Regions from separate parts of the Streptomyces sp. NBC_00178 genome, predicted to be linked through region 1. Evidence: riboswitches for the same ligand, from Rfam matches in the RefSeq annotation. Region 1 holds a riboswitch; the other holds the start of a gene.

Region 1 (4,613 bases):
TTTGGCTGCTTCTTGTCGCGGCCGGGCGCATTCTCATATGCGGGCGGCACGGGCAGCGGCGGGGACTTCCCCAACTCTACCGCGCTCAACCATGCAGAATGGCCCCCTCCGCTTCTCTTGCGGAGAGGGCCATCGTGCTCACGCTGCGGAGTCGCCGGACACCCGGCCGGGGCCGTCACTCCCCGTCCGCGTCCGTGCCGGGGATCAGCCTCCGGCGACGGCCGGGATGATCGAGACGCCGGCACCGTCCGGCGTCACCGCGTCCAGGCCGCCCTCGAAGCGCACGTCGTCGTCGTTGACGTACACGTTGACGAAGCGGCGCAGCTTGCCCTGGTCGTCCAGGACGCGGGCGCCGATGCCCGGGTGGTTCTGCTCCAGCGACGCGATGACCTCGGAGAGGATCGCCCCCTCGGCCTGGACCTCGGCCTGACCGCCCGTGTAGGTGCGGAGGATGGTGGGGATGCGGACCTTGACGCTCATGTCGGTGCCTTCCTTCGGGTCTCGGGTGGTCAGTTGGCGGCGGCGAGGCCCGCGTCGCGGAACGCGTCCAGGCTGGGCCGGATCGTCGCCGACAGGCCGGTCGTCGGGGCGACCGCGTCCAGCGTCTTCAGTCCGTCACCGGTGTTCAGGACGACGGTGGTCAGGGACGGGTCCAGCAGGCCGGCCTCGATCAGCTTCTTCGTCACGCCGACCGTCACACCGCCCGCGGTCTCCGCGAAGATGCCCTCGGTGCGGGCCAGTAGCTTGATCGCGTCCACGATCTGCTCGTCGTCGACGTCCTCCACCGCGCCGCCGGTCCGGCGGGCGATGTCCAGCACGTACGGGCCGTCGGCCGGGTTCCCGATGGCCAGGGACTTCGCGATCGTCTTCGGCTTCTGCGGCCGCACCACGTCGTGGCCGGCCTTGAAGGCGGTGGAGACCGGGGAGCAGCCCTCGGCCTGGGCGCCGAAGATCTTGTACGGCTTGTCCTCGACGAGGCCGAGCTTGATCAGCTCCTGGAGACCCTTGTCGATCTTGGTGAGCTGCGAACCGGACGCGATCGGGATGACGAGCTGGTCGGGCAGCTTCCAGCCGAGCTGCTCGCAGATCTCGTACGCCAGGGTCTTGGACCCCTCGCCGTAGTACGGACGCAGGTTGACGTTGACGAAGCCCCAGCCCTCACCGAGCGGGTCGCCGATGAGCTCCGAGCAGAAGCGGTTGACGTCGTCGTAGTTGCCCTCGATGCCGACCAGCTCGCCGCCGTACACCGCGGCCATGACGACCTTGCCCTGCTCCAGGTCGTGCGGGATGAACACGCACGAGCGGAAACCGGCGCGGGCCGCGGCGGCACCGACCGCACCGGCGAGGTTGCCGGTGGAGGAGCAGGAGAGCGTGGTGAAGCCGAAGGCGCGGGCGGCCTCGACGGCGATCGCGACGACACGGTCCTTGAAGGAGTGCGTCGGGTTGCCGGAGTCGTCCTTGACGTAAAGGCCGCCGGTCACGCCCAGCTCGCGGGCGAGGTTGTCGGCCTTGACGAGCTTCGTGAAACCGGGGTTGATGTTGGGCTTGTCCGCGACGTCGGCGGGGACGGGGAGCAGCGGCGCGTAACGCCAGATGTTGTCCGGTCCCTCGGCGATGCGCTTCTTCAGCTCTTCGGGGGAGCCGCTCGGCAGGTCGTACGCCACTTCGAGCGGCCCGAAACAGGACGCGCAGGCGAAAAGGGGGCCGAGTTCGAAACGCTCACCGCATTCGCGGCAGGAAAGCGCTGCGGCGGGACCGAGATCCACGGCGGAAGAATTGGTGTTTGCTGCAACTGTCTGCACGGCCATGATGGCGGAGGCCCTTTCTCCTCATCTTCCTTGCGACGTATTTCGCCACAAGACGGAATTGGCACCTTCCCCACCGTGACCTCGCGGTCGGCAGGAGGGTTGCCGGGACTTCAACGGGCCGTTCCCTCAGTCCCTCTGGATGAGCGCTATGGCACCGGACCAGCGATCCGGGCGTTTATCGGCGGAGCCACCCCGACATGCGAGGGCCATCCGCGTTGTTCAAGACTGTAACCGAAGCACCGGTCGGCCGAGAGGGTCGTCCGAACCGCGAGATGGATCACACACAGGGAGTATCGACCGTGCTGGAAGAGGTGGAACGCTGGCTGACCAGGCGTTCCTGGTCGGCCGACGACCGCCCGCTCGACCGCCTCACGGCCGCGCGGGCGAGGGATCCGCGCCGCGCCCGCGTGAGCGTCGTCCTGCCCGCGCTGAACGAGGAGGCGACGGTCGGCGCCATCGTCACGGAGATCCGCCGCGAGCTGATGGAGAAGGTCCGGCTCGTCGACGAGCTGGTGGTGATCGACTCCGGTTCCACCGACGCCACGGCCGAGGTCGCGCGCCGCGCGGGCGCCCGGGTCGTCCACCGGGACTCCGTACTCCCCCGGATACCCGCCCTGCCCGGCAAGGGCGAGGTCCTGTGGCGCTCGCTGCTGGTGACGAGCGGCGAGATCGTCTGCTTCGTCGACGCCGACCTGAGGGACTTCTCGGCCGGTTTCGTGTCCGGCATCGTCGGCCCCCTGCTGACCGACCCCTCGGTGCAGTTCGTCAAGGCGATGTACGACCGCCCGCTCGGCGAGGCCGCGGGCCAGGGCGGACGCGTCACCGAACTCGTGGCCCGCCCGCTGCTCAACCTCCACTGGCCCCGGCTGGCCGGATTCGTGCAGCCGCTGGGCGGCGAGTACGCGGTGCGCCGTTCCCTGCTGGAACAGCTCCCCTTCCCGGTCGGCTACGGAGTGGAGCTGGGCCTGCTGGTCGACGCCCTGCACACGGTGGGCCTGGACGCGCTGGCCCAGGTCGACGTCGGTGTGCGCAGACACCGCCACCAGGACGGCCAGGCGCTCGGACGGATGGCGGCGGCGATCTACCGGACGGCGCAGCTGAGGCTGTCCCGGGGCCCGCTCGTGCGCCCCGAGATCACGCAGTTCGAGCGGGGGCCCGGCGGATTCGTCCCGCGCACCCACGCGGTGGACACGGAGGAGCGGCCGCCGATGCGGGAGATCGCGGAGTACGCCTCCCGGAACGCCGCCTGAGGGCTGTCCCGTGATCCGCCGGGGATTGCGGGACAGCCCTCAGCGGTTTCCGGCCACCGCCTCCGCGCTCCGGATCTCCCGCCGTTCCTCACGTTTGGCACCTTCCCCCACGGGCTAGGTTCGGGTACATGGTCTCCGAGCACGCTGCCCAGGTCCTCGTCGCGTCCAACCGCGGCCCGGTGTCGTACGCCCTGCGGGAGGACGGCACGCTCGACTCGAAGCGCGGTGGCGGCGGGCTCGTCTCCGGCCTCAGCGCCGTCGACGACAAGCTGTGGGTGTGCGCCGCTCTCGGTGACGGCGACCGGGAGGCGGTCCGCAGGGGCGTGTCCGAGCCCGGCGTGCGCATGCTCGACATCGACGCCGGGGTCCACGAGGACGCCTACAACGGCATCGCGAACTCCGTCCTCTGGTTCGTCCACCACATGATCTACCAGACGCCGGTGGAGCCCGTCTTCGACGCGGAGTTCCGCCGGCAGTGGGCGTCCTACGAGGCGTACAACCGGGCCTTCGCCGAGGCACTGGCCGAGGAGGCGGGCGAGGGCGCCGCGGTCCTCGTGCAGGACTACCACCTCTCGCTGGTCCCCGGCATGCTCCGCGAGCTGCGCCCCGACCTGCGGATCGGGCACTTCTCGCACACCCCCTGGGCCCCCGTCGACTACTTCCGCCTGCTGCCCGACGACATCGGCGAGCAGCTCCTCAAGGGCATCCTCGGCGCCGACCGCGCCGCTTTCCTGACGCGCCGCTGGGCGGACGCCTTCATCGGCTGCTGCACGGAGATCCTCGGCGGCACCGGGCGCACCCGGATCGGTGTGCACGGACTGGGGGCGGACGCGGACTTCCTGCGCCGCCGCTCCCGCGAGTCGGACGTGGACGACCGCATGGAGACGCTGCGGGAGCAGGTGGGCGCGGGCCGGCGCACCATCGTGCGCGTGGACCGGACCGAGCTCTCCAAGAACATCGTCCGCGGGCTCCACGCCTACCGGGCCCTGCTGGAGGAGCGCCCCGAGTGGCGCGAGCGGGTGGTGCACATCGCCTTCGCCTACCCCTCGCGGCAGGACCTCGCGGTGTACCGGGACTACACGGCCGAGGTCCAGCGGGTCGCCGACGCGATCAACGCGGACTTCGGCACGGAGGGCTGGACGCCGGTCCTGCTCCACGTCGACGACGACTTCGCCCGCTCGCTCGCCGCGTACCGGCTGGCCGACGTCGCCCTCGTCAACCCGATCCGCGACGGCATGAACCTGGTCGCCAAGGAGGTCCCCGTCGTCTCCGACGACGGCTGCGCGCTGGTCCTCTCCCGGGAGGCGGGCGCCTACGAGGAACTGGGCGAGGACGCCGTCGTGGTCAACCCGTACGACGTGTCGGCCACGGCGCGGGCGCTGCACGAGGCACTGACCATGGAGTCCGACGAGCGGTCGGCGCGCTCGAAGCGCCTCGCCGCCGCGGCGACCGCGCTGCCGCCGCAGCAGTGGTTCCTGGACCAGCTGGAGGCGCTGCGGGCCTGAACCTCCGCCGGGCCCGGCCGCGCTCGACCCCGGGGTCCGGGCCCGGCGGG
Region 2 (4,613 bases), 2.1 Mb from region 1:
GTACGGACTGATGGCGCTGTGCTGTGCGGTGTTCCTGATCAGCCCGCTCTCCGGGTTCAACCCCACCCACGGCGAGGGCGACGCGCTCCTCGCCGCGCAGGCGGGGTACTTCGAGCGGTGGGGCGTGATCCCCAGCGAACTCCTGGACGGCTCCGCCCACGCGGCCCTGACCCCGCTGACCGCGCTCTTCGTCCACGGCAGCTGGCTGCACCTGCTCGGCAACATGCTCTTCCTCTACGTGTTCGGCGCCATGGCCGAGGAACGCATGGGGCGCACCGAGTTCGTCTTCTTCTACGTCGCGTGCGGCTATTTCGCCCTGGTGGCCTACGCGGTCGTGCACGCGGGCTCGGACCAGACGCTGGTCGGGGCGTCGGGGGCGATCTCCGCCGTGCTGGGCGCCTTCCTCTACCTCTTCCCCCGGGCCCGCGTCACCAGCCTGTTCCCGTTCCTCTTCTTCCTGCCGCTGCGCTTCCCCGCGTGGATCGTGCTCGTGTTCTGGTTCGTGCTCCAGTGGCTCGCGGCCCAGGGCGCGGGAAGCGGGCCGGGGGTGGCCTACCTCGCCCATGTGGCGGGCTTCGCCGCCGGGTTCCTGTACGCCTGGGGGCGTTATCGGGGTGGTACTAGAGTGAAGCCACCAGCCACGGCCACCGAGGGAGAAAGCCAGCCGTGATCACCGCGATCGTTCTCATCAAGACCAGCGTGGACCGGATCCCCGAGATCGCCGAGGCCATCGCCTCGCTGGACAGCGTCAGCGAGGTCTTCTCGGTCACCGGCACGTACGACCTGATCGCCATGGTCCGGGTCGCCAGGCACGACGACCTCGCCGACGTCATCCCGGGCCGGATCAGCAAGATCCCGGGAGTCGAGGGGACCGACACCCACGTGGCCTTCCGCACCTACTCGCAGCACGACCTCGAGGCGGCTTTCGCCATCGGCCTCGACGCCTGAGGCGCGGCGGACGGCTCCGGCCGGGACGGGGAGACGCTCCCGTCCCGGCCGGTTCCGCCCACGGACGGATCAGACCTGGACAAAGGCGCCCCGGTCCGGGACGCAGCGGCCGTCCTCGGTCCGGTAGGCCCAGCGGGCGCCCGAGCTCACGAGCTCCCGGACCGCGCCCAGGAACCGCTCGATGTGCTCGTCCGGCGTCCCGGCCCCGAAACTCACCCGGATGGCGTTGAGCGACCTCTCCCCCGGAGCGGCCTCGGGGGCGCCGCACTCACCCGGGTCCTGCGGCTCGCTGCCCAGCAGGGTGCGCACCAGCGGGTGGGCGCAGAACAGTCCGTCGCGCACCCCGATGCCGTACTCCGCGGAGAGCGCGGCGGCGAAGTGCGAGCTGTTCCAGCCCTCGACCACGAAGGAGATGACGCCGACCCTCGGGGCGTCGTCGCCGAACAGCGAGAGCACCTTCACCTCGGGGACTCCGGCCAGCCCCTCCCGCACCCGGGTGACGAGCTGCTGCTCGCGCTCGACCAGCCGGTCGAAGCCCGCCTCGGTCAGGGCCTTGCAGGCGGCGGCGATGGAGTAGACGCCGATGACGTTGGGCGATCCGGCCTCGTGGCGGGCCGCGGTGGTGTGCCACTCGACGTCCACTCCCCCGTCGGTGCGCCGCGCCACCTTGCGGGAGGCGCCGCCCCCGGCGAGGTAGGGCTCGGCGTCCCGCAGCCAGTCGGCCCGGCCGGCGAGCACGCCCGAGCCGAACGGGGCGTACAGCTTGTGGCCCGAGAAGGCGACCCAGTCGACGTCCAGCTCCGCGATGTCCACCGGGTGATGGGGCGCCAGCTGCGCGGCGTCGAGGACGATCCGGGCCCCGTGGGCGTGGGCGGCAGCCGCCAGTTCCTTCACCGGCCACAGCTCGCCGGTGACGTTGGAGGCACCCGTGACGCAGACCAGGGCCGGGCCGTAGGGGTCGCGGGCGGCCAGGGCCCGCTCGAGCGTGGCGACGGCCTGGTCCGGGGTGCGCGGGGCGTCGAGGTAGGTCACCCGGGCGTCCCGCCAGGGCAGCAGCGAGGCGTGGTGCTCGGTCTCGAACACGAACACCTCGCAGCCGGCGGGCAGCGCGGCGGCCAGCAGGTTGAGCGAGTCGGTCGTCGAGCGGGTGAAGACCACCTGGTCGTCGGCGCGGCAGCCCAGGAACTCCGCGACGGTGGCCCGGCTCGTCTCGAACAGGTCGGTGGAGAGCTGCGAGAGGTATCCGGCACCGCGGTGGACGCTGCCGTAGTACGGGGCGTAGGCGGCCACGTCGTCCCACACCCGCTGGAGGGCGGGGGCGCTGGCGGCGTAGTCGAGGGCGGCGTACGTGACGTCCCCGCCGGTGACGAGCGGAACGGTGACATCCGCGCCCAGAACGGGCAGCGGGGCACAAATGGTCTGGTCGGCGGCAGCGGTGGGTACAGACATGGCGAACTCCCGTAAGAGGCAGGCGACATCCTCGCGCCGGCGGTACGCGGCAGCGCGGAGAGGAAGGAGGAAAAGGGTGTGCGGAGGAGGGCTTCGCGCCCTATCGCATTCGCTTGCTCACAGAAGGCTCCCTGGGACCAGGACCCCAAGGGGTGGCATCCAGCGATGCCGAGGGGTCCGCGCTTGCCGCAGACCTCGCTGACTGCGGCCTGGTCTTCACCCGGGGCACCCCGCCACGGACGGAGGGTTGCCGGACAGCGGGCCGGGGCCGTAGTCGCTGTCACTCATGACCTGCCCAGCATCTTGCCACACCCCTGGCGACGCGCAAGGGCGCAGTCCGCGATCCGGACTGCGCCCCGCTCTCACACCGTGCGCCTCTCAGGCGTTGCTGGCGGACACCCAGCGCTCCAGCGCGCGCTTGGCCCCGCCCGAGTCGATGGACTCCGCGGCGCGCGCGATCCCGGCCGCCAGCTGCTCCTGCAGCGTGCCCGCACCCGGGTCCAGCGCGACCAGCGCTGCCGCGGAGTTGAGGAGCACGGCCTCGCGCACGGGCCCGGTCTCCCCGTCGAGCAGCCGGCGGGCGACATCGGCGTTGTACGACGCGTCGGCGCCCCGCAGGGCCTCGACGGGGACCAGCTGGAGACCGACGTCGCGCGGGTCGAAGGGCTCCTCGCGGACCGTGCCGTCGCGCACGGTCCACACCCGGGAGGTGGCGGTGGTCGTCAGCTCGTCCAGGCCGTCGTCACCGCGGAAGACCAGCGCGGAGTTGCCCCGGTCCGCCAGCACACCCGCCACGATGGGCGCCATCTTCGGGTCGGCGACGCCGATGGCCTGGGAACGCACCCGTGCCGGATTGGTGAGCGGACCCAGGATGTTGAAGGTGGTCTGGGTCCCCAGCTCCTTGCGGGCCTTGGCCGCGTACCGCAGGGCGGGGTGGAACTTCACGGCGAAGCAGAAGGTGATGCCGGCCTCCTCCGCGACGGAGACGACCCGCTGCGGGGTGAGTTCGAGGTTGACGCCGAGCTTCTCCAGCACGTCGGAGGCCCCGCTGGCCGAGGAGGAGGCGCGGTTGCCGTGCTTGACGACCTTGGCCCCCGTCCCCGCGACGACGATGGCGGACATGGTGGAGATGTTGACCGTCTTGGCCATGTCGCCGCCGGTCCCCACGATGTCGACCGTGCGGCCGGGCACCTCGATGGTGTGGGCGTGCTCGTACATGGCGCGGACCAGTCCGGTCACCTCGTCGACCGTCTCGCCCTTGGCCCGCAGCGCGACCGCGAACCCGGCGATCTGCGCGTCCGTGGCCTCACCGCTCATGATGCGGTTCATGGCCCAGGCCGTGTCGTCGGCGCCGAGGTCCTCGCCCCGCAGGAGAGGGGTCAGCACGCCCGGCCAGGTGCGGGCCGCCGTGTTGTCGCCGCCGTCCTGGGTCGCCACGTTCATGGTCCGCTCCTGGGAGTCCACAGCCGGTACAAGGATGTCTCCCACCCTATCCAGCCCGGAGGCAGCGAAGAGCCCCGTCCACCGGATGGACGGGGCTCTCGCTGTGGCGTTCAGCTGAGGTGATCAGTGGTGGCCGTGGCCGCTCGTGATCTCCTTGTACTCCTCGGCGGTGGGCTTGGCGATCTGACTGTCCTCACCGAAGTAGCCCTTGCTGAGGCTCGCCCGCACCTTCTGCAGTACGGACGGCTTGCGCTCGACGCCGTTCTCGTCGACCGTCGGGCCGATCTCGACCGGCTTGTACTGCTCATGCGCGGTGAGCGTGTGCAGCTGCCCCGGGCCGAGCGGCTCGTGGATCTCGACGAACTCACCGTGCGGCAGGCGCTTGATGGTGCCGGACTCGCGCCCGTGCAGCACCTTCTCCTTGTCGCGTCGCTGGAGGCCGAGGCAGATCCGCTTCGTGACGATGAACGCCAGGACCGGGCCGACGAAGAAGGCGATCCGGACGAACCAGCTGATCGAGTTCAGCGACAGGTGGAAGTGGGTCGCCCAGATGTCGTTGCCGCCGCCGATGAGCATGACGAAGTAGATCGTCACCCAGGCGACACCGATCGCGGTGCGGACCGGGGCGTTGCGCGGCTTGTCCAGGATGTGGTGCTCGCGCTTGTCCCCGGTGATCCAGGACTCGATGAACGGGTACATCGCGAGCGCCCCGAGGACGACACCGAACAGGACCAGCGGGATGAGCACGCCCAGGACCAGCGTGTGGCCCCAGA

The links. Region 1 has a riboswitch for S-adenosylmethionine ahead of thrC (threonine synthase). Riboswitches for the same ligand answer to the same signal wherever they lie in the genome.
Region 2: linked by a shared signal. The riboswitch ahead of OHT61_RS08870 (aminotransferase class V-fold PLP-dependent enzyme) and the one ahead of thrC (threonine synthase) in region 1 are both predicted to bind S-adenosylmethionine.

Annotation. Positions count from the first base shown of each region.
Region 1 covers NZ_CP108143.1:4,135,310-4,139,922, reverse strand. Annotated here, with positions in the region: gene OHT61_RS18035 (MoaD/ThiS family protein) at 205-480, opposite strand; gene thrC (threonine synthase) at 510-1,808, opposite strand; SAM riboswitch class I at 1,827-1,954, opposite strand; gene OHT61_RS18025 (glucosyl-3-phosphoglycerate synthase) at 2,108-3,058, shown strand; gene OHT61_RS18020 (alpha,alpha-trehalose-phosphate synthase (UDP-forming)) at 3,187-4,563, shown strand.
Region 2 covers NZ_CP108143.1:2,055,393-2,060,005, forward strand. Annotated here, with positions in the region: gene OHT61_RS08860 (rhomboid family intramembrane serine protease) at 1-670, shown strand, start outside; gene OHT61_RS08865 (Lrp/AsnC family transcriptional regulator) at 667-948, shown strand; gene OHT61_RS08870 (aminotransferase class V-fold PLP-dependent enzyme) at 1,018-2,397, opposite strand; SAM riboswitch class IV at 2,572-2,689, opposite strand; gene trpD (anthranilate phosphoribosyltransferase) at 2,776-3,840, opposite strand; gene qcrB (cytochrome bc1 complex cytochrome b subunit) at 3,964-4,613, opposite strand, start outside.